Regions from separate parts of the Roseibium sp. Sym1 genome, predicted to be linked through region 1. Evidence: predicted binding sites of a transcription regulator. Region 1 holds the regulator's gene; each other region holds the start of a gene.
The links. The regulator PhoB, encoded in region 1, activates phosphate uptake and scavenging genes when phosphate is short. The targets are predictions, from matches to a motif close to TGTCATNNANCTGTCAT.
Positions count from the first base shown of each region.

Region 1 (9,955 bases):
CGCGCATCGAGCTCAAGGCCCATGTGCGCCCGGCGAGTATCGTCGACTTCGCGGAGATCGTGCGCCATTCGAGCGATGCCCTGTCGCCGCTTGCCGCGGACATGGGTGTCGAAATCCGTCTCCGGCTTCCCGACACCCCCGTCAGGATCAAGGGCGATCGCGACGAACTTATCCAGGTCACGGAAAACCTGATCGAAAATGCATTGAAATACGGGCACAGCGGACAGTTTGTCGATGTCAGCCTGACCGAACTGGCCGACGCGCCGGAAGCACCGGCCTGGCAACTCGCGATACGCGATTTCGGCGAGGGGATTCCGCCGGAGCACCTGCCCCGCCTGACCGAACGCTTCTATCGGGTCGAAGTGGATTCCAGCCGGGCCGCCAAGGGCACCGGCCTTGGACTGGCGATCGTCAAGCACATTCTCGCCCGCCACCGCGGGCGGCTCGAAGTGGAAAGCGAACCCGGAAACGGCGCGACCTTCAAGGTCAGTTTGCCTTCGCTCGAGAACGCCGACGGACTGCCGGAAAAGGTGTCGGCATGAGCCGATAGGCTGGCTCAACGAATGCCGGCGAGGCTGACTGTCCTGCAACAAGACCGACTGCGGTCGCGGAGCGCCCTCCACGGGAACCCTCCATCGCCTGGCGGCGGTTCGAACGCGGCACCGGAAGATCGGCCGAGGGATGCAAACCCTGTCAGCAATACGGAGTCGGATTCAAGGCCGCTTTCGCCCGCTATGTGACAGGCTTTTCGGCGGTCTGGAGACACAAAACTTTCAACTGCGGCAAAAAGTATATATTTTTCAATAAGTTAAATTGTCACAAAACTGAAAAACAACTGTCATAGAACTCTCATCCACGGGGCCTAGGTTCCCGGCATCGCTCGTGCAGCTCACTGCCCGGTGATCATCTAGAAACCTTGACATTCAAAGGGAGTGGTCAAGTGAAATTTACGACCCTCGTTAGCGCAACTGCCCTGGCCGTTGCTTCCACTGCATTCGTTGGCGCAGCCCAGGCTCGCGACCAGGTCCAGGTTGCCGGTTCCTCGACCGTCCTGCCTTACGCTTCCATCGTCGCCGAAGCTTTTGGTGAAAACACCGATTTCCCGACCCCGGTCGTTGAATCCGGTGGTTCTTCCGCTGGCCTGAAGCGCTTCTGTGAAGGTGTTGGCGAAAACACCATCGACGTTGCCAACGCTTCGCGCAAGATCCGCGACAAGGAAATCAAGGCCTGTGCAGAAGCCGGCGTCAAGGACATCATCGAAGTCCGCATCGGTTATGACGGCATCGTCTTCGCGTCCCAGAAAGACGGCCCGGCCTTCACCGCGTTCCAGCCGGCTGACATCTTCAACGCTCTCGGCGCCAAGGTGCTGAAAGACGGCGAAATCGTCGACAATCCGTACAACAACTGGGCCGAGTTCAACGGCGACCTGCCGGATGTCGGCATTGCCGCTTTCATCCCGGGCACCAAGCACGGCACCCGTGAAGTGTTCGAAGAGAAGGTCCTCGCCGTGGGTTGTGAAGCTACCGGTGCCCTCCAGGCCATGATCGACAGCGGCATGTCCGAAGACGACGCTGAAGACGCTTGCATTGACGTGCGCGCCGACGGCAAGTCCACCGACATTGACGGCGACTACACCGAGACCCTGGCTCGCATCGACAGCAACCCGAACGGCATCGGCATCTTCGGTCTGGCGTTCTACGAGAACAACCAGGACAAGCTGAAAGTTGCCACCATGGGTGACGTGGCTCCGTCCACCGAATCCATCGCTTCCGGCGAGTATCCGGTTTCCCGCCCGCTGTTCTTCTACATCAAGAAGGCACATATCGGCGTGATCCCGGGCCTGAAGGAATACGCACAGTTCTTCACCGCTGACGAAATCGCAGGCCCGGACGGCCCGCTCGCTCAGTACGGCCTGGTTGCCGATCCGGAACTGGCCGCGACCCAGGCTTCCATCGAAGCTGAAGAAACCATGAAGTAATCGGGCCCAGGCTCGTTTCGAGGGGCGGCTTTCCCGCCGCCCCTTTCTCATTTCCGGACATTATTATTCCTCGGGGGACCACATGTCCTTGTTCTGGCTCCTTGTGATCGTGCTCGCGATTGCCGCCGTTGGCTATTTCGTCGGGCGCGCGCGTGCCTTGGCCAGTGCCGGAGGAGACATGCGGTCGCTGCATTCTCTTCCGTCCTATTACGGGGCGAACGTGGCGATGAAGGCCGCGGTTCCCGCTATTGTGATCCTCGTTGTCTGGCTGCTCGCGCAGCCCTTTTACATTAACAGCGTTGTCTCCGGGGTGATCCCGGAATCGGCAATCGGCGAAGGCTCGTCACTCGGTCTCGTCATGGCGGAAGTCCGCCGGGCGGCCACCGGCCTCGACAACGCGGTTGCAGCCGGTCAGATGACCGACGAATTCGCGCGCAGCGCGCGTGCCGACTTCAACGACATCACGGCCCGGCTCAAGGATGCCGGGCAGATCATCACGTCGCAAATCACCCAGCCGGTGATGCGCGCGGCGCAGTCCTATCGGATCATGGTGTCTACCGGCAACATGTTCATGTCCATCGTGGTCATCCTGGCCTCGATCGCCGGAACCTTCTGGGCGCTTCGCGAAACCAACGCGGGCTTCAGGGCCCGCAACAGCGTTGAAAGGGGCGTGCGGTTCATTCTTCTCGCCTCCGCCTCGATCGCCATTCTGACGACGGTCGGGATTGTTCTGTCGCTGGTGTTCAACACCGTGGAGTTCTTCCGGCTCTATCCGGCCCTGGACTTCTTCTTCGGTACTACCTGGTCCCCGAGTTTCTCCGGTCGTGGCGGCTCGTCCGAACTGGGCATCATTCCGCTGCTCTGGGGCACGTTCTACATTTCCTTCGTAGCCCTGGTCGTTGCCGTTCCGATCGGCCTGTTCGCGGCTATCTACCTGTCTGAATATGCCGGCCCGAAAGTGCGCGCCGTTGCCAAGCCGCTTCTGGAAATCCTGGCCGGCATCCCGACCATCGTCTACGGCCTGTTCGCCCTTTTGACCGTCGGTCCTCTGCTTCTGTCGGTCTTCGGGGACGACGGTCTTGGCGTCATGAAGGCCGGCACGGCGGTGATGACGGCGGGGCTTGTCATGGGCATCATGCTGATCCCCTTCGTGAGCTCGCTCTCCGACGACATCATCAACGCGGTGCCGCAGGCCATGCGCGACGGTTCCTACGGACTGGGCGCAACCAAGTCAGAAACCGTCAAGCAGGTTATCCTGCCCGCGGCCCTGCCGGGCATCGTCGGTGCCATCCTGCTGGCGGCCTCACGTGCCATCGGTGAAACGATGATCGTGGTGCTCGGGGCGGGCGCGGCCGCGCGCCTCAGCCTCAATCCCTTCGAAGCCATGACCACGGTGACGGCCAAGATCGTCAGCCAGCTGACCGGCGACGCCGACTTCGCCTCACCCGTTGCGCTGGTCGCATTCGCCCTCGGCATGACCCTCTTCGTGGTGACCCTGGGTCTCAACATCGTCGCGCTCTACATCGTGCGCAAGTACCGGGAGCAGTATGACTGATGACCGACACGACGCTTACTCCCCCGACTTCCGAAACATCCTCGAACGCGCAGGCCAAGCCCAAGTCGCTCTACGCGATCGACGACCTGACCCGCAAGCGCAACGCCGCCGAGAAACGCTTCAAGGCCTACGGCATCGGCGCCATCGCGATCGGCCTGTTCTTCCTTGTCGTGCTCGCGGTGTCGATCATCTCCGAAGGCCTTCCGGCCTTCACCAAGACGGTGGTCTCGGTGGACTTCACCCTGACGCAGGAACAGTTCGACGAGGCGGAAGGCACGCTTTTCAAGACAAAGGCCTACGAGGGGATCTTTGTCGGCGCGCTCCAGGGCCAGCTTGAAGCCGGCGGTGTCAGCGTGCCCTTCGACGCGGCGGCCATCGAGCGCATCGTGGGCAAGCCGGGCGGCACCATCCGCGAATTTTTCAAGGCCAACCCGGACAAGCTGAGGGAGCCGGTGCAGTTCGAGCTGGCGGCCTCGTCCAGGGTTGACGGCTACATGAACGGCCGCGTCACCCGCGACAACATGACCGACAGCCGCTTCCTGATGAAGTCCGACCTGGATCTGGTCGACACGTTGCGGGAGAGCGGCGTCATCAAGACGGTGTTCAACTGGAACTTCATCACCGGAGCGGATTCCGGCGTGGACAATCCGGGGGGCGCCGGCATCGGCGCCTCCGTTGTCGGGTCCTTCTTCATGATGCTGGTGGTCCTGTTCCTGGCGCTGCCGATCGGGGTAGCAACCTCGATCTACCTGGAAGAGTTCGCACCGCAAAACAAGTTCACCGACCTGATCGAGGTGAACATCTCCAACCTGGCCGCCGTCCCGTCCATCGTCTTCGGTATCCTCGGCCTGGCGGTGTTCATCCAGTTCATGCATCTGCCGCAATCGGCGCCGCTCGTGGGCGGTCTGGTGCTGACGCTGATGACCCTGCCGACGATCATCATCTCGACCCGCGCCTCGCTGAAAGCGGTGCCGCCGAGCATTCGTGACGCGGCCCTGGGCGTCGGTGCTTCCAAGATGCAGGCCATTTTCCACCATGTGCTGCCGCTGGCCATGCCGGGCATCCTGACCGGCACGATCATCGGCCTCGCTCAGGCGCTGGGGGAAACCGCGCCGCTGCTCCTGATCGGCATGGTCGGTTTCGTGGCCCGCGGATATCCGGACGGCATCGTTTCCGGTTTCGTCGATCCAAACTCGGCAATGCCGGCACAGATCTACACGTGGGCCGCCCGCGCGGATTATGCCTTTTACGAAAAAGCCTGGGGTGGGATCATTGTCCTTCTGGTGTTCCTCCTCACCATGAACATACTTGCGGTCATCCTGCGCCGCAGATTTGAACGCCGCTGGTAAGGGACGAACCAATGAACCAGATGCTCAATACCGAACGGGCGAACAGCATGACCGACAGCAAGATTTCCGCAAGCAAGGTGCAGGTCTATTATGGCGATACCCACGCCATCAAGGACGTGGACATCGAAATCCGGCCGCGCTCGGTCACCGCTTTCATCGGCCCGTCCGGCTGTGGCAAGTCGACCTTCCTGCGGAGCATCAACCGCATGAACGACACGATCGACATCTGCCGCGTCGAAGGCTCCATCAGGATCGACGGCGAGGATATCTACGATCCCAAGGTCGACCCGGTGCAGTTGCGTGCCAAGGTCGGCATGGTGTTCCAGAAGCCGAACCCGTTCCCGAAGTCGATCTACGACAACATTGCCTACGGTCCGCGCATTCACGGTCTTGCCAGGAACAAGTCCGAGCTCGACGACATCGTCGCCTCAAGTCTGCAGAAGGCGGGTCTTTGGGAAGAGGTGAAAAACCGTCTGGATGAACCGGGCACCGGCATGTCCGGCGGTCAGCAACAGCGCCTGTGCATCGCCCGCGCTATCGCCGTCAGCCCGGAAGTCATCCTGATGGACGAACCCTGTTCGGCGCTCGACCCGATTGCGACGGCAAAGGTCGAGGAGTTGATCGATGAGCTGCGCGAGAACTACACGATCGTCATCGTGACGCACTCCATGCAGCAGGCGGCCCGCGTGTCGCAGCGCACCGCATTCTTCCATCTCGGCATTCTGGTTGAGGAAGGTCCGACCGAGGACATCTTTACCAATCCGAAAGACAAGCGTACGCAGGACTACATCACTGGCCGCTTCGGCTAGGCGATTTCCGATTTCTGAAGGGGACACGGGATGTCTGAACATACAGTCTCGGCTTATGACGAGGAACTGACGGCGATGGCCGGCAAGATCGCCGAAATGGGTGGTCTGGCGGAGAAAGCCTTTGCCGATGCCGTGCATGCGCTGGTTTCGCAGGATCTGGACCTCGCCAAGGCAACGATTGCAAACGACGCGCGACTGGACGCCTTGCACCACGAGGTCGAGGTCAAGCTGATCGAGATCATCGCCCGCCGCCAGCCCATGGGCCAGGACCTGCGCGAAGTCACCGCCGCGACCCGGATCGCCAACGACCTGGAGCGTGTCGGCGACCTGGCCAAGAATGTGGCCAAGCGCGTGATTGCGATCGACAGCGATCTGCAGTCCAAGAAGCTTGCGATCGGTGTCGAGCACATGACCGAACTCGCGCTGTCACAGCTCAAGAAGGTCCTTGACGCCTATGCGCGCAAGGACGCGGACGCTGCCCGTCACGTACAGGAAGCCGACGCGGAGATCGATGCGATCTACACGTCGCTGTTCCGCGAATTGCTCACCTACATGATGGAAGACCCCCGGGTCATCACGCAGTGCGTTCATCTGCTTTTCTGCGCCAAGAACATCGAACGCATCGGCGATCACGCGACCAACATCGCCGAAAACGTCTTTTACATGGTGACGGGTGATCGGTTGCCGGAAGAGCGTGCCAAGGTTGACGAAACCGGTGCCGTGTAACCACTGACGCCGGTCGCGGAAGCGATCCGGCCGGCGCGTGGCCCCGGGAGGCCGCGCAGGATGCCGAATTTGGAGCGAAATGCATGCCGAAGGTGCTCATCGTTGAAGACGAAGAACCTCTCAGCCTTCTGTTAAGATACAACCTGGAAGCGGAAGGCTACGCGGTTGAATCGTGTGTCCGCGGCGACGAGGCCGAAATCCGCTTGCGGGAAAGCCTGCCGGACCTGCTTCTTCTCGACTGGATGCTGCCGGGCCTGTCCGGTATCGAGCTCTGCAGGCGGTTGCGCGCCCGCGAGGATACCGAACGCCTGCCGGTGATCATGCTGACCGCGCGCGGTGAGGAGGCGGAGCGTATCCGCGGCCTGGCCACCGGTGCGGACGACTATGTCGTCAAGCCGTTCTCGGTGCCGGAACTGATGGCACGGGTGCGGGCGATCCTGCGCCGGGCGAGCCCGGAAGTGGTTTCGACCATGCTGCGCTCCGGTGACATCGAACTGGATCGCGAAACCCACAGGGTGCGCAGGAACGCCAAGGAAGTCCATCTGGGGCCGACGGAATTTCGCCTGCTGGAGTTCCTGATGACGTCTCCAGGTCGTGTGTTTTCGCGCGAGCAACTGCTCGACGGCGTCTGGGGCCATGACGTCTATGTCGACGAACGCACCGTCGATGTCCATGTCGGGCGCCTGCGCAAGGCTCTCAACAAGGGCAAGGCCAAGGATCCGATCCGGACCGTGCGCGGTGCTGGCTACGCCTTCAACGACCAGTTCACCGCCACTGCCTGATCACCTTCAGGGACCCTGGAAAGAGCCCGCCCTTTGGCGGGCTTTTTTGGGCGCGCCCTGCCGAATGCGGTTCACGGCGAAACATCGGCGCTGACCTGCGCGGCATGAGCCAATGTTGTCTCTCGCCACCGGATTGACTAGCCTTGGCTGCGATATCAGCGCCAGGTTAGGAGGGGGCATGACCGCGTTCGTGATCGGCCAGATGCAGATCCACAGCCGCGACTGGATGGCGGAATATTTCGCCAAGGTCCCGGACCTCGTTGCCGCTCATGGTGGGCAGTTCCTTGTCCGCGGAGGAAACCCGGGCCATCTCGAAGGTGACAACCCGGTTCCCGATGCAGCCTTCATCCTCGAGTTCCCCGACCGGGAACATGCCAGTGAATTCTGGAATTCACCGGAATTTCAGCAACTTGCCAAGCTGCGCCGGACAGGTTCCGCACTGAATGCGATTTTGGTCGATAAATTGACCGGCAATTGAAGGCTGTGGATCGCGGAGGCAAAAAAGCCCGCCGTGAGGCGGGCCTTGAATGCCTGGGTGGACCTTGTTTTGCCCGGTCGTCAACCGGCCTGGGCGACCACCTTGCGGTCACGCCGGCGGTCGGCGACCGGCTGGTAGGCGATCTTGCAGTGATGGGCGCAATAGGGCACGCCGGCATCGGACTGGCGGCCGCAGAAATAGAAGTCATCCGTTGCAGGATCGCCGATCGGCCATTTGCAGGTCCGTTCCGTGAGCGTGAGAATGGACGCCCGTTGCGAGATCGGCACCAGATCCGCAATCGGCTCCACTGCGGGTTTGGCTTGCACGACTGGCACCGGGTCGATATCGGCCTTCAGCGCGGTTGCACCGACAGTCTGCGGCTGATGAGACGGTTTCTTCGGGGCGGCGCTGCCGGGTGTGGCAGTGCGTGCACGGCGGGGTTTCGCACTGGAGGAAGAAGACTTGGCGCGGCCGGACAGACCCAGGCGATGCACCTTGCCGATCACGGCATTGCGGGTCACACCGCCCAGCTCACCTGCGATCTGGCTTGCACTCAAGCCATCGCCCCAAAGCTTTTTGAGAAGCTCAACCCGTTCGTTCGTCCAACTCATTGCCGCACCCTTTATTTTGACTGCGTTGCAGCCATTAACCCCGTGTTAAGCACGCGTCCGCATGCCTAATGATGGCATATCTAGTGCCTCTTGGTGATTTGCCTCACGAGATCTCGTGTTTGATGACCCAGAGGTTACAATAACGTTAATTTGTCAGGCAACCGCCCGGCTCAAACCAGTTGGGGATGAAAGGACTTTTCCCCAAATAAGGGTCTGTCGAGATTTAGTTTTCGGTCGTGGCGCGTGTCGAATTTCGGTCTCCGAGCAGGAGGAAAGTCCGCAGTGGTGTCTCCCACCACAAGGAATTTCCGACGCCCTCGGGGCCGAAATTCGCCGCGTCCCGGAGGGATTTGGTGAAAAGCGCTCATTTCCGCGTCGCGAAAGCTTGAAAGGGATAGCCCTTACTTTGCTTCCGCTTCTTGAACTGAGCGCTTTTCACCCAAACCACGACCAAATCCTAAGTCTCGACAGACCCTCGCCGAGGTCCTTGAGAATTTTACGAAATCCGCTCCGGGGACCCACACATATATCTTGTGCGCCATTTCCATTGACAGTCCATGGTGGGGGCGGTGTATAAGAAAACCGCTGCGTGCCGCCCGAAGAGGCGGCACGTTGCGTTTTGGCCCAATGACACCGAGACGAGGTGTCGGCCCGCGTCAGGGTGACGTCGGGTCGTTTGGGCGTTGTTGAGGAGACACACGAGGTTATGTCCGCGTCGGCACTATTCGGAAACTACGCAAGATCGAACCTGACGTTCGATCACGGGGAAGGCGTCTGGCTGGTAACGGCTGACGGTCGACGATTCCTCGACTGCGGTTCCGGCATCGCGGTCAATTCTCTCGGACACAGTCATCCGCATCTGGTGGGCGCCCTGCAGGAGCAGGCCGCCAAGCTTTGGCACATCTCCAACCTGCACCAGATCCCGGAAGGTGAACGGCTGGCACAGCGCCTGTGCGAGGCGACCTTTGCCGAGAAGGTCCTGTTCGTGAATTCCGGCGCCGAAGCCATGGAAGCCGCGATCAAGTGCGCGCGCCGCTATCACTATGACAACGGCCAGCCCGAGCGGTTCCACATCATCACCTTCGAAGGCGCCTTCCACGGCCGCACGATTGCGACGATCGCGGCCGGTGGCCAGGCGAAATACCTGGAAGGCTTCGGTCCCAAGGCGCCCGGTTTCGACCAGGTTCCCGCAAATGATCTCGATGCCCTGAAGGCCGCCATCGGCCCGCAGACCGCGGCGATCTGTATCGAACCGATCCAGGGCGAGGGCGGTATCCGCGAGATTCCCACCGAATTCCTGCGTGCCGTGCGCAAGCTGTGCGACGACAACGGCCTCCTGCTGATCTTCGACGAGATCCAGACCGGGGTCGGCCGCACGGGCAAGCTGTTCGCCCATCAGTGGACCGGTGTCACGCCGGACCTGATGGCAATCGCCAAGGGCATCGGCGGCGGCTTTCCGATGGGCGCCTGCCTGGCAACGGCGGAAACCGCCGCTGCTCTGTCGCCGGGGACCCACGGCACGACCTTTGGCGGCAACCCGCTGGCCATGGCGGTCGGCAATGCCGTTCTGGACGTGGTGCTGGCGGACGGCTTTCTGGAAGAGGTCCAGCGCAAGGGGCTCAGTTTCAAGCAGAAGCTGGCCGGTCTGGTCGACAGCCATCCGGCGG
Region 1 is NZ_CP114786.1:6,619,399-6,629,353, reverse strand. Features, by position in the region: gene O6760_RS30370 (ATP-binding protein) at 1-542, shown strand, start outside; gene O6760_RS30365 (substrate-binding domain-containing protein) at 941-1,978, shown strand; gene pstC (phosphate ABC transporter permease subunit PstC) at 2,061-3,533, shown strand; gene pstA (phosphate ABC transporter permease PstA) at 3,533-4,882, shown strand; gene pstB (phosphate ABC transporter ATP-binding protein PstB) at 4,903-5,691, shown strand; gene phoU (phosphate signaling complex protein PhoU) at 5,722-6,417, shown strand; gene phoB (phosphate regulon transcriptional regulator PhoB) at 6,501-7,199, shown strand; gene O6760_RS30335 (DUF1330 domain-containing protein) at 7,312-7,677, shown strand; gene O6760_RS30330 (GcrA family cell cycle regulator) at 7,758-8,288, opposite strand; gene O6760_RS30325 (aspartate aminotransferase family protein) at 8,995-9,955, shown strand, end outside.

Region 2 (9,955 bases), 730 kb from region 1:
CGACGCCACCGACGACGGTATAGGGGGGAACATCCTTTGAAACGACCGCGCCCGCCGCGACGATGGCGCCGGTGCCGATGGTCACACCGGCGAGCACGGTGACATTGTGACCGATCCAGACGTCGTGGCCTAGGGTCACCCAGTCGTTCTTGCGCCACTGGAAGAAGTCGCCGTCATCCTCGCCGAGGCCATAGGCCGCCGCGCGGTAGGTGAAGTGATGCTGGGACGCGCGCCAGGTGGCGTGGTTGCCGGGGTTGAGACGGACCCTGCGGGCAATGGAGCAGAACTTGCCGATGGTCGACCAGACCACGTCGCCGTCCTGGACAATATAGGAATAGTCGCCCATCCGGCTCTCGCGCATATGCGTTTGGGCTCCGACCTCCGTCCAGACGCCGAGTTCGCAATTCAGGACGCTCGCGTCCGGATGAATGTTCGGAGATTCGGTCAGTGTCGGTTTCTCGGTAGGCGCGGACATGAAGGCTCCATGGGTGTCAGGGAAGAACTGAGGCGCGTTTTAGCCGTGTCGAGAACGGCTCCGGTGACGGTTCGATGACAGTGTGATGACTGTTTTCAGATTTTTCCGGTTTTTGTCTGCTCGGAAAATTGAAACCGGGACATATTTTTCCTGCGCGCGAAAAACCGGCGTGCAACGAATTTGAACACACGCGTTTGACTGTCTGGAACACGGGAAGCTTCTGAGCACGCTGCGGAATTGGAAGCCTCTTGTGTGCCCGTACCCGTTTCTAAGGCGGCTATGTCATTGATCCGTCACAAATCTTTGACGTTTCAGTCAAGGTTCCGTCATCAACCTGTAATCGTTCGATGGCTCATGTCGCCCAGCACAAAACCAACACGGACAGGGCTGGCGCGTGATTCAGTTTCAGGATGTCACCAAGACTTTCGGGTCTCGGACCGCGGTCAACAAGGTAAGTTTTAATATCGACCGGCCGCAGATGGTCGGCATCATCGGCAGGTCCGGTGCGGGCAAATCGACTCTGCTGCGAATGATCAACCGGCTGACCCCGGCGACCTCCGGGCAGATCTTCTTCGAAAACAGGGACATTCTTGGCCTGAAGGGCGGCATGATGCGCCGTTGGCAGCGCGACTGCGCCATGGTGTTCCAGCAGTTCAATCTGGTGCCGCGCCTGGATGTCGTCACCAACGTGATGCTCGGCCGTCTGAACGGTCACGGCACCCTGAAAAGCCTGTTCAACATCTTCAGCGCAGACGACGTCAACGCCGCTCTGGAGGCGCTTGACCGACTGGGTATTGCCCAGGAGGCCCCCAAGCGCGCCGAGGAACTCTCCGGCGGTCAGCAGCAGCGCGTCGCCATTGCCCGGGCCCTGATGCAGGATCCGCACATGATCCTCGCGGATGAACCGATCGCCTCGCTCGACCCGATGAACGCGAAGATCGTGATGGACGCGCTGCGCGAGATCCATGAGCGCGACAACAAGATCGTCCTCTGCAACCTGCATACGCTCGATACGGCACGCGGCTATTGCGACCGGGTCATCGGCATGCGTGACGGCTTCATCGTCTTTGACGGTGCGCCGGAGGACCTGACCACGGAAGCCGCGCGCGAGATCTACGGCGCCGACGAGACCTTCAACGAGGCGGCGACCTCGACAGCCATCGATGCCGGCAGGACCGGTTCCCAGGAATCCGCCGGTGCGATGACCCCGGCGGCGGCAGCGGTCTGATCCGGCTGCACACCCTATCAACGTCATCAAGATTGAGAACTCTCGGGGAGTGTCCCACATGAAAATCGTTGCCAAAGTCGCTGCGCTGGCCGCAGTCAGCATGATCGCTCTGAACGCCTCTTCCGCAGGCGCTGAAGAAATCACCGAATTCCGTATCGGCATCCTGGGCGGTGAAAACGCCTCCGACCGCCTGCGCGCCTACGAGTGCCTGGAAACCAAGACCGCCGACCTGCTCGGCGTTCCGGTCAAGCTGTTTGCGCCGGCCGACTATAACGGCGTCATCGAAGGCCTGCTTGGCGGCAACCTCGACCTGGCATGGCTGGGCGCTTCCGGCTACGCGAAAGTCTACCTGACCGACCCGGAAGCTGTTGATCCGGTTCTCGTCAAGGTCAATGTTGACGGCGGTTACGGTTACTATTCCATCGGCTTTTCGCGCGTCGACAGCGAGATCAACTCCCTGGAAGACATGAAGGGCAAGGTCTTCGGCTTCGGCGACCCGAACTCCACGTCCGGCTACCTGATCCCGTCCATCGCCATCCCGCAGGAAGGCTACTCCATGGAAAAGGGTGAGTATTTCGGCGATGTCGTCTTCACCGGCGGTCACGAGCAGACCATCGTTGCCGTGTCCAACGGTGACATTGACGCCGGCGTGACCTGGGCTGACGGCCTCGGCGAGTGGGAAGACGGCTACAACTCCGGCGCTCTGCGCAAGGCCTCCGACGCCGGTCTCGTCGACATGACCGAACTGCAGCAGATCTGGCGGTCCCCGGTGATCCCGGAAGGCCCGATCGTCCTGTCCAAGAAGCTGCCGGAAGACGTCAAGGTCAAGATGACCGGTCTGATCGCGTCCATGAACTCGATCGACCCGGACTGCGCCTACAACATCGCGGCCGGTGAGACCAAGGGTTTCATGCCGATCACCCACGAAGCGTACGTGAACATCATCGAAGCCCGTAAGGCCAAGAACAAGAACTGAGCGGTTCGCTTGAACCCGAACGCGGGCCGGTTTTCGGCCCGCGTTTTCTGAGGACACCTCAAAGGACCCTGGTAATGGCCGTTGCCGCTCTCGAACAGGAAATCCTGACTCTGCGCAAACGACGTCAGCTCTATTCCCTCATCGGGTTGCTGCTTGTCGTTGCCGTGCTGGTTTCCGGATACTCGAAATCGAACGCGATGAATTCCGGCGGCTTCTTGCAGGGCCTGTCCAAGTTCTTTGATTATCCCGGCGAAATCGTCATCGAAGCCTGGGAAGCAGGGCCCGCTTTTTTTGCCCTGATCATCAAGTTTGTCCCGGCCATGCTGGAGACCCTGAACATTGCCGGCGTGGCCACATTGCTTGGTGGCGCCATGGCCGTTGTCCTGGCGATGGCCTCGACCCGCAATGTCGACAGCTGGGGACCACTCATCCCGGTGGTGCGCCGGATGATGGACATCATGCGCGCCTTTCCGGAACTGATCATCGCGCTGTTCCTGATCTTCGTGCTCGGCTCCAGCCCCGTTCCGGCGATGATTGCCGTCGCCTTTCACACGGCAGGCGCGCTGGGCAAGCTGTTCTCCGAGGTCAACGAGAATATCGACCGCAAGCCGATCGAGGGCCTGTCCGCCTGCGGTGCCAGCTGGTTGCAGCGCATTCGCTACGCGGTCATGCCGCAGGTCGCCCCGAATTACCTGAGCTATTTCCTGCTGCGTCTGGAGATCAACGTGCGCGCCTCGGCCATTCTCGGCTTTGTCGGTGCGGGCGGTATCGGCCAGGAACTGAGGCGGACCATCGGCTGGGGCAAGGGCGCCGGTGACGAGACCGCCGCGATCTTCGTGCTGCTGTTTGTCACCATCATGCTCATCGACCAGGCGTCGTCCTACCTGCGCGGCAAGCTTGTCGGCGCCGGCCGGGCTCATTGAGGACTTGCGACATGGCTATCGACACGCTCAATCAACCCGCCTTCGACCGCAACTCGGTCTTCAGGAATGTCCGCCGCCGCGCCTGGGTGACCGTCGGCGTGCCCTGCGCCGTTCTGGCCTATCTCGTCTATACCTGGTTTGCCTTTGGCGTTCCGGACTTGCTGGCCAAGGCGCAGCCGGAGCGGGCGGCGATCCTGGCAACCGATTCTGTCGCCTACAAGGTCCATGTCACCAAGCTCCTGCGGCGCGACATCATGGAAGTGGCCATCGAAGGCGAGCGCCGGGCGACATACGACACCGAGGATCTGCCGGATTGGGTCGAGGTCGATGGCACCGATGCGTTCGTCGATCTCGGCAAGGGATATACGGTGTCGATCACCGGCAAGGTCATGGAATTCGACATTCCGGACTATGGACTGGTCAGGGTCACCGCGACCAACAGCGGCGTTAACTCGGAGCTGCCGCCGGGTCCCGTGCCGGACTGGCTCAAGGACGATCCGAAGAAATTCGACGCCCGCCCGACGCTCGACCGGCGCGTCCAGGTGACCCGGACCAAGATCGAGGTGCACAACTATTTCGGCGGCTGGGAGAACTTCTGGTTCCCGTTCACCTCAGAACTCCACGGCATGCCCTTCAGCCAGCTCTGGGCGCTGGCTCTGTCGAACGAGCGGATCGACCCGGAACAGTCCAACATGTCGTTTGTCCTGCACGAGTTCCTGGACAATCCGGACTGGCAGCACGGCGAAGTCTTTGTTGCGCTGCTCGAAACCATCATGATGGCGGTCCTGGGAACGCTGACGGCCGCGATCTTCGGACTGCCGCTGGCCTTCCTGGCGGCGCGCAACTTCACGCCCTCGATGATCCTGCGTTTCGGCACCCGCCGCCTGTTCGATTTCCTGCGCGGCATCGACATGCTGATCTGGTCGCTGATCTTCATCCGGGCCTTCGGCCTCGGTCCGTTGACCGGCGCGCTCGCCATTGCCTTCACCGACACCGGTTCGCTCGGCAAGCTGTTCTCCGAGGCCCTGGAGAACATCGACAACAGGCAGGTCGAAGGGGTTCGGGCGACCGGAGCCAGCCAGATCCAGCGTTACCGCTTCGGGGTGATCCCGCAGATCCTGCCGGTCTTCGTCTCCCAGGTGCTCTACTATCTGGAATCCAACACCCGCTCGGCCACGGTCATCGGCGCGCTCGGCGCCGGAGGGATCGGCCTGATGCTGGTGGAAACCATGAAGACCTCCCGCGACTGGGAAAACACCAGCTACATCATCATCCTGACAATCGTCGTGGTGATCGCGATGGACCAGGCATCCGGGTGGTTGCGGCGCAAGCTGATCGAAGGGAGGTAGTGATCAGCTCAGATAAGCAAAACGGTCAGAGTACAACCTTCTTTTTCTTCGAGGCCTAATGCGTTAGCTTGCAATCGATGAACTCGAATTCCTAGTTATGGATTGCAAACATATGTTCCGAGTTGGGGGCTTCTCGGATGAAGGTTTTTGAAACCGGCCTGCGTATCGGCGCTCGGCTGAACGGCTATTACGAGATAGATGCTCCCATCGCCCAGGGCGGGGTCGGCATGGTGTACAGGGCGCATGACCTGGAAACTCTGGGGCCGGTCGCGATAAAAGTTCTGCATCCCGTTTTCTCTTCAGATCCGGTGTTTCTGAAACTTTTCCGCCGCGAAGCACTCATTCTTCGAGATCTGAGACATGATGCGCTGACCCGTTCGTATGTTTTTGCGCGAGAACCCGACCTCGGGGTGCACTATCTCGCGATGGAATACATAGACGGCCCGTCCCTTGCCGAAAAATTGAATGAGGGTGCGCTACGACCTGACATTGCCTACGAGTTGCTGCGCAGACTGGCTTCGGGATTGGACGCGGCCCATCAAATGGGCATCGTTCATAGGGACATTTCACCGGACAACATTCTTCTCCCCGGCGGGGAAGTGACGAAGGCCAAAATCATAGATTTCGGGATAGCCCGTTCCGATGCGCACGGAACAACCGTGATCGGCAGCGGGTTTGCCGGAAAAGAGCTTTATGCCTCACCGGAGCAGATTGGTCTTTTCGACGGTCAAGTGACAGCACGTACCGATGTCTATTCTCTCGGGCTTGTTATTGCGCATGCTTTGAGCGGTAAAAGAATAGACATGGGAGGCACTCATGTTGACCTTGTTGAAAAACGCAAGAAGGTTCCGGATTTAGGGCAGCTCGACGAGAGGTTTCAGGCACTGCTTTCAGCTATGCTTCAACCTGATCCGAATGATCGTCTGCAGAGCATGTCTGACGTGATGAATTGGCGACTTTTTGAAAGAATGCCGGTACAGGTCAGCAATCAAACGGGACTAGAAGAGTCTCTTGAAGCCACTTTGATTAGTGAACTGTCTGACAAACAGGGCAAAAGTATTTTGCATGAGCAGGTTCTGTCTTCAGAGCTCGACCGCTTGGTGCACGAAATGCAAAGAGATAAGCCCGATGTAGTGGAACCTGTAAAGAGCGTTTCAAATCAACAAGAACTTAATATTCCAGCAGAAATTGGAAAATCTGATTTCAGTTTGGGAGGGCAAAAGCCTAGGGAGTTTGGAGTTGTTGTTGAATCGGGTTTGAAGGAAAGAAATGACTATTTGGCCAAGAAAGTAATTCCAAATGTGGTGAAGGTCTATTTTTGGAATGTTTGGGGTGCCACGGTTTTGGTAGTCATGTCGATCATGTTAGCGGCATTGGTGTATTTTGAGTGGGTATCGCCTTGGAAAGGTGGAACATTTGGTCCATTTGGAACAAATAGATCCGCGAACTCGTTTATTTACAAAATTCAAAATAGTGAGAGTGGAGCATCCGTAAGAGATTTAAGTTTAATAGAAAAAGATGGAAAGTTTTTTATACGTGGGTCTTTTTTTGATGATCAAGATTTCTGGGATGTTTGTGAGGATTTGAAATTTTCTTATCGGAATGTCGAGTGCAGAATCTACAAATAAAGCGCAACTTTTTGGTGGAGCGATTTTTTAACTCCGTTCACTGGGCACAGCGATTGCAATAAAGAGACTTCCTAAAAATCTATTTTACTATTTCTTGCCGTATTTCCGTCGCGCTATCGTGGCAGCGTCGGATCAGTGATTCATTGCTGGAGGAGGGGGCTTTGCCTCAGCGGGTCTTGAAACGTCTTCTGGGAAGTCTGGTCGCAACAGGTCTGGTCGGACTGGTCTCGACGAGCGCAGCATACGCCATCGAGAGTTGCGTCGCCTCTCTCAAGAAACAGGCGATCGCGGCCGGTGTACGTCCGGAAATCGCCGAACAGATGCTGGGCAAGGCCTCCTACGATGAAAAGGTCATCCGCTTCTCCACCTCGCAACCGGAACACAAGACCGAGATCTGGGACTACATGGCCTTCCTGGTCGACCCGCAGCGGATCCAGGACGGCAAGAAAAATCTCAACCAGCACAGCCGCACGCTTGCCTCGATCGAAAAGCGCTATGGTGTCAACCGGCACGTGGTTCTGGCGGTCTGGGGCATCGAAAGCGACTACGGCAATTTCCGCGGTGATTTTTATACGCCTCATGCCCTGGCCAATCTGGCCTGCGCCGGCAAGAGGCGCCAGAAATACTTCCGCGGCGAACTGATCAAGACCCTGCAGATCGCCTCTCGCGGAGATGTTCCGGCGAAGGATTTTGTCGGATCCTGGGCCGGGGCCTTCGGCCAGACCCAGTTCATGCCGAGCACCTACAACAGTCTCGCGGTCGATTTTGACGGCGACGGCCGCAAGGATCTCGTGAACTCGGTGCCCGATGCGCTCGCGTCGACAGCAAATTTCCTGAAGAATGCCGGCTGGCGCGACAGCCGCCCCTGGGGCTACGAGGTCACGGTGCCGAATGGCTATTCGGGCCCATCGGGCCGCAAGACATACGCCTCCCTGTCGACCTGGTCGAAGCGCGGCCTGAAAAGGGTTGGTGGCGGTGGTCTGTCCGGAAAACTGGAAGCCGCGCTGATCCGGCCGGCAGGTGCCAACGGTCCGGCCTTTCTTGTGACCCGGAACTTCCGCGCGCTCCGCTCCTACAACGCCTCGACGTCCTACGGGCTCGCGATTGCCCTTCTGTCGGAGCTGGTCGCCGGCCGTGAACCGTTCAAGACGCCCTGGCCGACCAGCAACCCGGGCCTGTCCCGCGCCCAGCGTCTGGAGCTGCAGAAGCTTCTGAACAGGAACGGTTTCGATGTCGGCGAACCCGACGGCAAGGTCGGGCCGGCAACACGTGCCGGCATTCGCAAGGCGGAGGCCAAATACGGCCTGCCTGTTACCGGGCGGCCGTCCTGGAACGTCTATACGGCGCTTGGCGGCAAGTGAGCGAACCCTCAGGCGTCCGATGACGCCTCGCCGGTCTGCACGAGAGCGGCTCTCTCAACTGCAACACCTGAGAAACATTGGCGATCATAGCCATTTTTCCGGATTTGCGCCGGACACTCATTGGGATAAGCGATAGATATGTTGCGTTGCGAAAGACCGCAGCGCAATATATTGGTGTTTTTCTGGAGGAATGGCATGTCCGGACGCATATTGACTGTCGCACAGCAAAAAGGCGGTTCAGGCAAGACAACGCTGGCTGTCCACCTTGCGGTGGCTCTGGCGAAATCGTCCGGCGAGCCGGTCGCTGTCCTGGATGTGGATCCGCAGGGCTCGCTCGGGACCTGGTTCGAGGCACGCGAGGACAGGCTCGGAGAAGACAATACCGGCCTGGAATTCAGGACCGCTTCCGGCTGGGGCGCACGCCGTGAAGCCAGGTCACTGGCACGCTCCCACGGGTATGTGGTCGTGGACACGCCGCCCAAGACGGATGTCGATGCCAAGCCGGCCATTGATGTCGCCGATTTTGTCATTGTCCCTGTCCAGCCGACACCGGTTGACTTGTGGGCGACCTCGCAGACGCTCGAGATGGCGTCCCGCGAAGACACGCCGGCGCTGCTGGTCTTGAACCGGGTGCCGCCGCGCGCCTCCCTGACCGGAGAAATGGCCGCGGCCATAGCGCAATCCGACTATGACGTGCTCGCGGCCCGTCTCGGCAACCGGACGGTTTTCGCCGCCGTGATGGGACAGGGGGCGGCTGTTACCGAAACCGCGCCCGGCAGCAAGGCGGCGAAGGAAGTCGACATCCTGATCGAAGAGCTGATCGGACGGATCGGCTAACGTTCCGGCAGCTCTGCATCCGTAGGAATGCCCATCAGTCCATTTTTGCCTTGTCCTTGTCATGATCCGGTGCCTTGATAGGGAAAATTCTCGGCCCGGGAGGACTGGCCATGTCCATTTATTCGATTGTTTCAAAACGCTTTCATCAGAAACCAGGCACTCAGTTCAAGGCTTTGCGCGCGCTCCTGCTCGCAGCCGGTGCCGCTGTGTTGCTTTCCTTGCCGGCAGCTGCACAGGACAAGCGGATCGTCACCATCGACGATGCCGATTACTTCGGCTCCGACTACAGAACCGTCAAGGATGTCGACCTCGAGGGCTGCAAGTCCTCCTGTCTTGGCGACAACCAGTGCCGGGCATTCACCTACAACACGTCCGCAGGCTGGTGTTTCCTGAAATCCGATTTCGGTGAATTGCAGAGCTTTGTCGGTGCGATCGCCGGGCGTGTGGTCGAGGTCCAGGCGCCGCGGGCCGACCAGAGCGCGGACCGGAAGGCGGAACTCGTGTTTGTGCCGCGTTCCCAGCTGGAAAGCGCGGAGACCTATTCTCTCAGCATCGCCAATTCGGTGCGCGCGGGTGGACAGTCCGCCGATCGGTTGCGCCAAAGCGGTCTGGCTGCGCTTGGCAACAGGCAAGGGGCGCTTGCAGAAGCGGACTTCCTGCAGCTGATCAAGCTTGAACCCGGCGACTTCGAGGCCTGGGTGAACCTGTCGACGGCCTTGCTGCTTCAAAAGCCGGATGACTGGCAGGAGCGGGAAACCAAACGGAAAAATGCGATTTCCGCGTCCGTCAACGCCTATCTGAGGGCGGTCAGCGCACCGGAACGCTCGCTCGCGCTGGAACTTCTGGGCCGGGCTCTGACCAATCGCAGCGAATACAAGGTTGCCATCAAGGCGCTTCGGGCGTCGCTCGCGCTGGAGGAAAACACGACTGTCCGCCGCCGGTATGAAGAACTCATCGCCGAACATGGCTTCCGGATCGTGGACCATCAGGTGGATTCCGACAGTGCCGCGCCGCGCATCTGTCTCGTCTTTTCCCAAAAGCTGCCGGTCGGGGAAGACATGGCGCCTTATGTCTCCGTCGACGGTGAAGGCAGCTTTGCCATCGAGACCGAGGAAAACCAGATCTGTGCCGACGGCCTGAAACACGGCGCCCGATACCGGGTCACCGCACGCAGCGGG
Region 2 is NZ_CP114786.1:5,893,415-5,903,369, reverse strand. Features, by position in the region: gene O6760_RS27330 (chloramphenicol acetyltransferase) at 1-475, opposite strand, end outside; gene phnC (phosphonate ABC transporter ATP-binding protein) at 870-1,703, shown strand; gene phnD (phosphonate ABC transporter substrate-binding protein) at 1,762-2,679, shown strand; gene phnE (phosphonate ABC transporter, permease protein PhnE) at 2,754-3,602, shown strand; gene phnE (phosphonate ABC transporter, permease protein PhnE) at 3,614-4,951, shown strand; gene O6760_RS27305 (serine/threonine protein kinase) at 5,089-6,579, shown strand; gene O6760_RS27300 (lytic murein transglycosylase) at 6,768-7,940, shown strand; gene parA (ParA family partition ATPase) at 8,136-8,777, shown strand; gene O6760_RS27290 (alpha-2-macroglobulin family protein) at 8,888-9,955, shown strand, end outside.
Region 2: the regulator PhoB is predicted to act here: its motif matches at 800-816, upstream of phnC (phosphonate ABC transporter ATP-binding protein).

Region 3 (9,955 bases), 1.2 Mb from region 1:
ATCTTCTTCAGCTGCTCCAGGTGACCGGGGCGAAGGTAGTGGTTGATGTCCTTGAAGGCTTCCTCGGCCAGAAGGCGCAGTCCCTCAGGCTCGACCATCAGGACCTCTTCCCCGTTGAATTCGCTGGTCTTGACGAAGTCCGACGTCAGTTTCCGGTACGGCGTCGTGTCTTCGCCTTGCGGAAACAGGGCGCTGTGGTGATAGGCGGGAGGGGTGACGGGAGCATTCATGGAACAGTTTTCCTGATCTGGCTGCCTCCGGCGACGCGTCGCCCGGAAGCGCTGGAACCTTCTGGTGGGCGACTCATACGGCAAAAAGGCCGCGAACGCCAAGAGCCGCGGCCTGATCAAATGGTCTCACGCTTCCCGGATCTCTAGCGCGTGGCGGTCAGGTCCAGCGTGACGGTCACCGCGTCGCCAACCGTGTCCGTGCCGACCCCTGTTCCCAGCTTGTAGTCCAGTCGGCTGAGAGTGGCCGTTCCCTTTGCCGTCGCGGTGTCTCCGTCGATTTCGAGGGTGAAATCAAGATCAACCGGGTGAGACAGTCCCTTGATGGACAGGGTACCTTTCGTCCGGTAGCTGGATCCCTCGACCAGGGTCGCTCCATCCGCCTCGAAAACGGCGTCCGGAAAGGCGCTCACGTCAAACCAGTCCTTGCTGGTAAGCGTGCCGTCGAATTGCGGGTTTCCCGTGGACGCGCTCGCCGGGTTGACCGTGGCGGAGATGGCGGCCGAGCCTGGCGCATCCGGATCGAATTCGATATCGGCGGTCCAGGTTCCGAATACACCCTTGAGGATGCTGTCGCCCTGTTTGACCTCGAAGCCGAGCCGGCTCTGGTCGGCATCCACCGTCCAGGTGTCCGCGTATGCCGGCGCGGCGGAAACGGCGGTCAGCAGAAGCGTCAGCGCCGCAAAGCGTTGTTTCAATACCATATCGGTTGTTCCTGAATCGGTTTGTTAGCTGTCGGCCTTGGCGGGTCGCGTCGACACCATGCGTTTCAGCGTGTCGTCCCGGGCGATCAGATGGTGTTTGAAAGCCGCCGCGACATGAACCCCAATCAGCGCGATCAGAAGATAGGCGCCATATTCGTGCAGCAGCTTGAAAAAGGTTTCCGCCTGTTCCTGTGTTCCAAGCGCTGCGGGTACCGGAAGGTGCGGGACAGGCAGCACGTTGAACAGCACCGTGGGGATGCCCCAGGGCGACGCGGAAACCATGAGCCAGCCGGAAACGGGCAGCAGCAGGATCAGGGCGTAGAGCCCGACGTGGCCGAGATGTGCGCCGATCTTCTCGAGGGGGTGCATCCCCTCCGGAAGCCCCGGAGCCGGATTGGCAAGGCGCCAGACCAGGCGCAACACGCCGAGGCTGAGAACCACGAAGCCAATGGACTTGTGCAGCTGGTAGAGCTGGAACGTGGCCGGTTCTTCAAGCGGCTGTTGGTGCATGTAGAGCCCGAGCGCGATCATGCCCACTATCAGCGCGGCCATGACCCAGTGAAACAGAATTGCGACACTGCCGTAGCCCGTTCTTGTATTGCGCAGCATGGCGGCTCCTTCAGGCGGAGGCCGACAGGGCGGCCTCCGCGAAAATCATGATCAGTTGGTTACGTCGGCCTTCAGCGTTTCCGCATGGAACGTGACGGTTACTTCATCACCTACATAAGGCACATACATGTCCATGCCGTAATCGGAACGCTTGAGGACTGTGGAAACAGAAAAGCCGGCGGCTTCCTTTTTGGCCATCGGATGCTCGCCGATCGCGGTGACATCGACGGTCAGCGTGGCCGGCTTGGTGATGTCCTTGATGGTCAGGTCACCGGTGATTTCAAGCTGGTTTTCGCCAACCTGCTCAACCTTGGTGCTCTTGAAGTTGGCCTTCGGGAATTTTTCCGCATCGAAGAAATCCGCGCTCAGGAAATGGGCGTTGCGTTCATCCCAGAACGTGTCCAGGCTCGAAATGTCGATGGTGAACTCGATCGAGGAGTTCGCGGGGGTATCCTTGTCGATCATCAGCGTGCCGTCCCACTCGCCGAAGCGTCCTTCGGTGGTGGAATAGCCGAGATGATTGTAGGAGAAGGCCAGATTTGCGTGGGACTTGTCGAAAGTATAAGCGACGGGTTCGGCGAACGCGGTACCTGCAAGCAGGGAAAGTGCCAGTGCAGAAGCTGCAACACGGATCATGATCAAACCTCATTGATGTTTCCGGGAGCGTTCGCTCGTGAACGCTTCAGGCTGGAAAATAGGTAAGAAAAACGCAGGCGCAATTTGACTGACTGTTCGCTTCAGATGAACAATAACAGTGTGCAAAGCCACTGGTTAAACAATTTTCATTCGCAAAAATACCGCATTTCGATTCTTCGCTTTTCCGGTTCCTTCACGTGCTGTGAGAATCAGCGGCGTGTCAGCTAATCTCGGTGGCCGGATCCGGGTGTGCAATCTGGAGTAGCTGTCCAGGCCAAGTGCATGAAATTGTGCTGGAAGTTGAGATGTCATCAATTTATCAAGAATATCAGGCACCTGTTGGTCCAGCTTCCCTTATGTGCTGCCTGTCTTGAGGCCCGGCACGCTCCGGACCACCGGTCTGGAGATCCAGGAGATTTTGAAGTGAAACAAGCTCTTGTCGTATGCCACCGCGGCGCAAGCCTTCAGGCACCCGAGAATACATTGGCATCTCTCGAGAGGGCCATCGAACTCGGGGCCGGTGCAGTGGAACTGGATGTACGGCCTTCAAGGGACGGCGTCCTTTACGTCATGCATGACGCGACGGTGAACAGGACGACGAACGGAACGGGCCGGATCTCGGAGCTGGACTCCGACGACATAGACAAGCTTGATGCCGGCTCCTGGTTCGGACCGGAATTTGCCGGAGAACGCGTTCCCCGGTTGGACAGTTTTCTGGACGCCTGCAAGGGGCGGATTGCGACTTATGTCGAGATCAAGGAAGGCGACCCTGCTCAGATCCGGGATATGCTCGCCGTGCGGGGCATGCTCGGCGATGCATGGACCTTCTCATTCGATCAATCCATTCGCGCAGAAGCAAGGGCCAAGGTGCCGGACCTGCGGCGCATGGTTCTGTACAGTCATGTCGGCTCCGTCGACCGCGCTGTCGCACAGGATGCCCAATTGCTTGAATTTCACGAAGACAATCTGGAACCGGAAGCCGTGGCCGCGGCAAAACGTGCGGGTCTGATCACGCAGATGTTCTACGGCGGCCATGATCGCGAGGTTTTCGCAAAGGCGGTCGAGTGCGGTGTGGAGCAGATGAACATCGACGATGTCAGTCTCTTCCGGTCGGTCGAAAAAGAAATGGCGATGCCAGCTTGAGTGAAAATAACAGGCTGAAGGTATTCGCCGGAACCGTTCCCGGGTTGTCTGAATGGATTGTCTCCGGACAGGAGCATTTAATCCGCAGCGGAAACACCCACACAGTCCGAAATGGAGCCGCTTGCCATTCCGAACTGCGCGGAAACGGGGGCGGGAGCCTGCCTTGTCGGATTTTTTTCCTAAATGAAGAAAAGTTTTTTGAGAGCCGGATGGTGTTCACGGGTTCCGGAGAGAGCAATCTCTGATTGTTATTTTTCAGGAGGGAGCGATTTTTCTATTCTTGATGGTTTTTATATTGAATTTTATTTAGTTGAATTAACGCTCCCTTGACCATGGATATATTTACAATTTTACTTAAAAGAGCAGTTGAAAATATTTCGGCATTTCTTTCAATTCTTGTTAATTGACGGTGCGTAGCTTTTGCTCCGCTGGCAGACCAATGCCAAAGAAGGGCCGTCATGTTCAACGAAGTAACACTGCTGAAACGAAACGCGTGCGGTCAAGCTACCGTTTTCGAACGTGTTTTGGTTGACTGTCGTTGGGTGCGTGTTGCCTCGTCCATTTTTCTGGCAGCCCTACTTCTCACGTGGACTACCGTCGCAGGACTGTCTCAGGACAAGTCCGCCGAAGACTCCAATTGGCATTGGCAGGTCGAGCGCGTCAGCGGGCGGGTGCTCGTGGAGACAAAGGCTGGGGAAACGGTCGCCGTCAAGCGCGGCATGACCGTGCGCAAGGGCTGGAAGGTGAGGACCGGAAGCGGCCGGGTTGTTATCAGGCGCGGCGGTGAAAAATTCGTCGTCTCCAGCGGATCGGTTGTCACCCTGGAACCCAAGGGCTTCCTGGTGAAGCGAATGGTTGTCTACCAGGATCGCGGAACACTCGAAGTCGACGTCAAGCGTCGCTGGTACCGCCACTTCAAGGTGGAAACGCCGTTCCTGGCGGCTCTCGTCAAAGGCACCCGGTTCAAGGTCCGGGTCACCCAGAACACGGCTTCGGTCAACGTTGGCCGCGGTGTGGTCGGGGTGCACGACTTTGCCTCCGGGGATCGCGCAAATATCGGTGCGGGTCAGTCCGCGGCCACCCATCCGGGACGGAGCGCAGGACTGAAAGTGCGCGGCAAGACCAAGCCGGATGTGGTGCGTGGTCCCAAACGAGCGCCGGCCTTCAAGACGAGAATTGCCAAAAATGTGCCGGCGACTGCTGCACAGGCGCGCAGCGAAAATGCGAACGGAAACGGGAGCCGCGCTGCCAGCAATACGTCTCGCGGCGGTGGCAACGGCAATGGGAATTCAAACGGAAGTTCCAATGGGAATGGAAACGGCAACGGCGGTTCCAATGGCAACGGCAATGGCAGTTCGAACGGGAACGGCAACGGCAGCTCGAACGGGAACGGTAACGGCGGTTCCAATGGAAATGGCAATGGCAACTCCGGCGGGAACGGAAAGAACAACTGAATTCACGCCGCGACCTTGTCTCATGAGGCCGCGTGCGTCAGTGCCGCTGTCGGACTGTTCGATACATGGATCTCTAACCGATATATGAAGTTGACGTTGCTGACGCAGGGTTGCGTCGAGGAATTGTAAGAAAACACAGTCAGCTTTTCGAATGTAAGTCATTCAATAGCCAAAAATACTAAGGAAAGATGATATTATATTGTCATTTTCACCTTGGGTTAAGCGGTCAGTGCTAATTTCTGAAATCTAACAAACCTGAATGAGTGTGTAGTCATGACGGCGTCGAGAGCGATCTTGGGTGGGAAAGAGTTGAGGCAGACGGTGCGGTTTTCGATCGCGGAACCTGCGGTGAAAGGCATGTTCAGCTGCATTTGCGCGTTTCTGATCCTGCTTTCTCTTTCGGCGCCCAGCCTGGCCGCTGCCGACATGTGGGTCGTGAAACGGGTCTCGGGAATTGTGTACTTCGTTGCCCCTGGCGTTGAGGCGTTCCGGGTCAAACGGGGAATGGTGTTTGAAAAAGGGTATACGCTTGGGACGCGGGCGGGAGCGCGCGCATTGATCGCCCGTGGCAGCGAAACCATTTCCGTTGGACCGAATACCACTTTTGCAATTTCAAAAATGCGGAGCAAGGGCGGCAAGACAACGCTGCTTCAGCGCAAGGGTACTGTCGAAATTGATGTTCAAAAACGCCAGAGACCGCATTTTACGGTTGAAACGCCTTTCTTTGCCGCGGTGGTCAAGGGAACCCGCTTTACGGTGACTGTCGGAGGGAAGCGGGCCGAGGTGAACGTCGAGCGCGGCGTTGTCGGTGTGTCTGACTTTGCGTCCGGCGACAAGGTTGATCTTCGTGCGGGTCAGCGCGCCTCAAGCGCTCCGTCGCGTCAGGTGGGGCTGACTGTGGGCGGTCGTACCAAGCCGACGGTTCAGCCCGGCAGAAAACGGGCTCCTGTATTCCAGACGCCGGCCGTGGAAAATGTGCCCACCCGGAATTCCGGCGGGTTTGGCGGACTGTTTGGCAACAACGGCAATTCGAACGGCAACGGCAATGGCAATTCGAACGGGAATGGCAACGGAAGTTCGAACGGCAATAGCAACGGGAATTCCAACAGCAACGGAAGTTCCAACGGCAACGGTTACGGAAGTTCCAACGGCAACGGCAATGGAAGCTCCAACGGCAACGGTAACGGAAGTTCCAACGGCAACGGCAATGGAAGCTCCAACGGCAACGGCAATGGAAGCTCCAACGGCAATGGCAACGGGAATTCCAACGGCAACGGCAACGGGAATTCCAACGGCAACGGCAACGGGAATTCCAACGGCAACGGGAATTCCAACGGCAACGGCAACGGGAATTCCAACGGCAATGGCAGCGGGAATTCCAATGGCAATGGCAATGGAAATTCCAACGGAAATCGGTAAGGCTGGGAAACGAGAAAAGAAACAATTCCGAAAGACGTAGACCGTAGACTGACCGGGGGAAAAACAGTCGGCGGTACGACAAAATTTTTGGGCTGAGGGTGTGAAAATCTGGCGGGCTGGATCCAGAAGGCGTGTTTTCAACGCAATTCTGATCGCAATCGGTGTGGTTGCGGCTGTCGGGTTGCTGCATCTCTCCGGCATCAATGCCTCACTTGACAAATTCTTGTGGGAAGCCCGTTTCCTCACCGATGAACGACCTGTCTCCGGTGACATCGTTGTTGTCGATATTGACGCGAAATCACTCGACAAGTTGGGCGTTTGGCCCTTGCCGCGCAGATTGTTCGCGAACCTCACTGACAAGCTGGTTGAGGACGGTGCGAAAGACATCGTCTTTGATGTGGATTTCAGTTCGACTTCAAATCCGGAAGACGATGCCCTGCTTGCTGCCGCTTTCGAGCGGGCGGGGAATGTGAGTCTGGCGGTGTTTCGCCAATCGGCAACGGCGACACAAACCGATGGCGAAGTAACCAACCAGCCGATACCTCAGTTGCTCGATGCCGCCTGGCCGGTGGTCGTCATGGTTCCCATGGAGAAAGACAGCCGCATCTGGCGCAACCTCTATGGTTTCGAGATCAATGGAACTTCCGAAATGTCCGCCGCGGCCCTGCTTGGGGAGCATACGGGTGGCACCGTTGGGGCGTTCTGGCTCGATTACAGTATCGCGATCGACCGGATCGAGCGGATGTCCCTTGTTGATGTCCTGGAGGGGAAGGCGGCACATGGATATTTTCTGGACAAGAAGGTGGTCGTCGGCGCCAGCGCTCAGGAACTGCGCGATCTTTTCCCGGTACCGGTCTATGAGGTCCTGCCGGGCAGCGTGATCCAGGCACTTGGGGCCGAAACGCTGTTGCAGGGCCGAGCGCTGGAACCGAAGGGAGAATTTCTGGCAGTTTGCGCGGCGTTTCTGGTCTTTTTCATCCTGTTGATGACGAAGGTGGAAGGCTGGGCAATCAAGATAAGCATTCTGGCCTTGTCGGCACTAACGATCGAGCTCATCGCTTTCAGCCTGCAAAAGTCCACTCCGGTCATGGTGCCGACCGCGAGCGCGCATTTCCTCGTTTTCCTTGCGGCGGCAAGTGTCGTCTTGAGAGAACTCGGTTTTCACAAGCTCATTTCGCATCTGGCCACCATTCGCCGACGCAACAGCGAACGCATGCTCGGCCTGGTATTCGATGACAGCTTCGATGCCATCGTGGTGGTCCAGCGGAACGGAAAGATCTCCGCGGCCAGTCAAATGGCGCGAACCCTGTTCAAAAGCGATGCGCTGGTCGGCCGGCCGGCGCGCGAGGCTCTTCCGCCCGAACTCGTAGAGGAAGCTCTCGCCGTGTTGGCGACGCCCGCGGACAGGAAACCCGTCCCGAAAACCCTGTCCGCACCGGATGAGGATGGCCGGCGCCGCTACATTGAGTATGTTGTCACCCAATCTGAACAGGCGCAGGCAAAATCGAGCCATTCAAGGCAAGTGATTACAGAGGCCGTTGCCTGTTTGACTTGCCGGGACGTCACCGAGGAGCGTGAATCCGCCGAGCGCCTGTCCTTTCTTGCCCGATACGATGCAGTCACCGGCCTGTTGAACAGGAACGGGTTTGAGGGAGAACTGGACAAGGCCATACGGTCAGCGCGTGGGGCCGGACAGAATCTGTGCGTCATCCAGTTCTCGATCGTCAATCTCGACCAGATTGTCGCCTCTCTCGGGTTTACCTACGGCGACCAGGTCAGGCATGCCATTGCGACACGTCTCAAGAGCCACCTGGCTCAAATTGCGACATGGTCCGCTATCTCCGCAGACGTTTTCGCTGGTGTCTTTCAATGCGAGCCTGATCAGGAACTCACAATGACCGAAACACTGCAACAGGTCGTTGGTGAAGACTACAAGATCGAAGGTGCCCGCATTTCCGTCATGCTGAAATTCGGATACATCGTTTCCGACGGACAAATATCACCGGAAAACCTGCTCAAGAAATCCGGCAACGCCCTGGCGAAGGTCCGGCGCGACACCCAGATGCAGACACTCGCTTTCCGTCCGGAAATGGATGTGGCCTTGCAGCGGCGCAGAACGCTTGAAACGGAGCTCTTCAAGGCGATCGTCCGCGACGAACTCCACATGGTCTTCCAGCCACTGGTCAATCTGGCGGATGACACAGTTTTTGGTGTCGAGGCACTGCTGCGTTGGGATCATCGCGAACTCGGACCGATTTCTCCAGCAGAGTTCATTCCGATTGCGGAAGAGAACGGCTACATAGTCGAGCTGGGTGCCTGGGCCTTGAATCGAAGCATGAAGGAAGCGCTGGCCTGGTCCGCACCGCTTCGCCTGTCAATCAACCTTTCCGCCATTCAGTTCAGTCGTGGAAATCTGGTCAGAAACGTCCATGAGGCTCTGGAAAGAACTGGCTTTCCTGCTGAACGACTGGATCTTGAAATCACGGAATCCCTGTTCATAGACGACAGCCTCGATCTGGATTTCCGCATGCAGGAGCTCAAGGCGCTCGGTTGCAGTTTTTCACTCGATGACTTCGGAACGGGTTATTCGTCATTGAGTTACATTCCGAAATACCCGTTTTCGAAGATCAAGCTGGACAGGTCATTTGTGCGTCAATCGATCGCTTCCCAGCAGGATGTTGCCGTCATCGAGGCCGTGTTGCATCTGGCAAAGGGCTATGGAATGTCGGTAATCGTCGAGGGCATCGAGACTTCTGAACAGGCGGGCAAGCTGAGAGAACTTGGCTGCGAGTTTGGTCAGGGCTTCCTGTACGGACGGCCCATGAACTCCGTGCATCTGTCCGCAATGTTGCTAAACGCGGCCTAGGGCAGGACTTTCGAATTGGGCGTTCAGGCCGTTCATGCGCGATTTTCGTTACGCGCGGGACGACGCTGACGGCAGGCGAGGCCGAGCCGCAAACACATGCACGGAAATGGTCAATGCACCTGGAACGGCAGCAGCCCATCAAAGCCGATGGCAGCTGCCGTCAGGTGCGAAACAGTCCAATTCACCTGGTTGCATGCAATACGGAAGGTCAGGGAGGTGTTCAGACGCCTTCCAGGCGCTCCTGAAGTGCCGTGATTTCGTCCGCAAGCGCCTGGGCCTGACGTTGCACGCGGTCCAGCGCCGCACGCATGCTGTCAAGGTCCGAGACGGCGGGGACGTCGGACACAGGTGGCGTGCCGCGGCCGACCAGCAGCCATGTCGGGCTGACATTCAGGACGCCTGCCAGCAGCACAAGCTTGTTCGATCGCGGTTCCGAACGGTCGCTTTCCCAACTTTGCAGGGTGGAGGTCTTGATGCCCAGACGGCGAGCGAGCTGAGCTGTTGACAGACCGGAGGCATCCCGCGCCTTGCAGATCCGCTCACCCAGGGTGTAGTCGCTGCTGCTCGTGGACATTGGTGCACTCCCGTCAGTTCCGGCTGACTCCGCCGCCAGATAAACGGTCCTCTCCGTATGAGGCGAAGTGTTTCTTTTGAAGATTTGGGTCATGGCGCGCACACTTGCACGTCTCGTGTGCACGCCGCAACCGCCAAGGGCGATTTTGTCGCATTAACGGTTCGCGAGGGCGGCTACACGCACGGAGCCTGTCAAAATTGCCGTGGCGGTTTCATTCTTCCAGGGGCAGGACCCATTCATCTGGATGAAATGGCGGGATGAAATTGTCCGGATAGGGGGCGCAAATCTGCTGGAAACCGTCCGGCTTGAAAAGATGTGCAACG
Region 3 is NZ_CP114786.1:5,432,278-5,442,232, reverse strand. Features, by position in the region: gene O6760_RS25230 (fumarate hydratase) at 1-230, opposite strand, end outside; gene O6760_RS25225 (YceI family protein) at 374-931, opposite strand; gene O6760_RS25220 (cytochrome b) at 956-1,540, opposite strand; gene O6760_RS25215 (YceI family protein) at 1,592-2,176, opposite strand; gene O6760_RS25210 (glycerophosphodiester phosphodiesterase) at 2,600-3,319, shown strand; gene O6760_RS25205 (FecR domain-containing protein) at 3,997-4,773, shown strand; gene O6760_RS25200 (FecR family protein) at 5,131-6,192, shown strand; gene O6760_RS25195 (EAL domain-containing protein) at 6,416-9,058, shown strand; gene O6760_RS25190 (helix-turn-helix domain-containing protein) at 9,279-9,632, opposite strand.
Region 3: the regulator PhoB is predicted to act here: its motif matches at 2,483-2,499, upstream of O6760_RS25210 (glycerophosphodiester phosphodiesterase).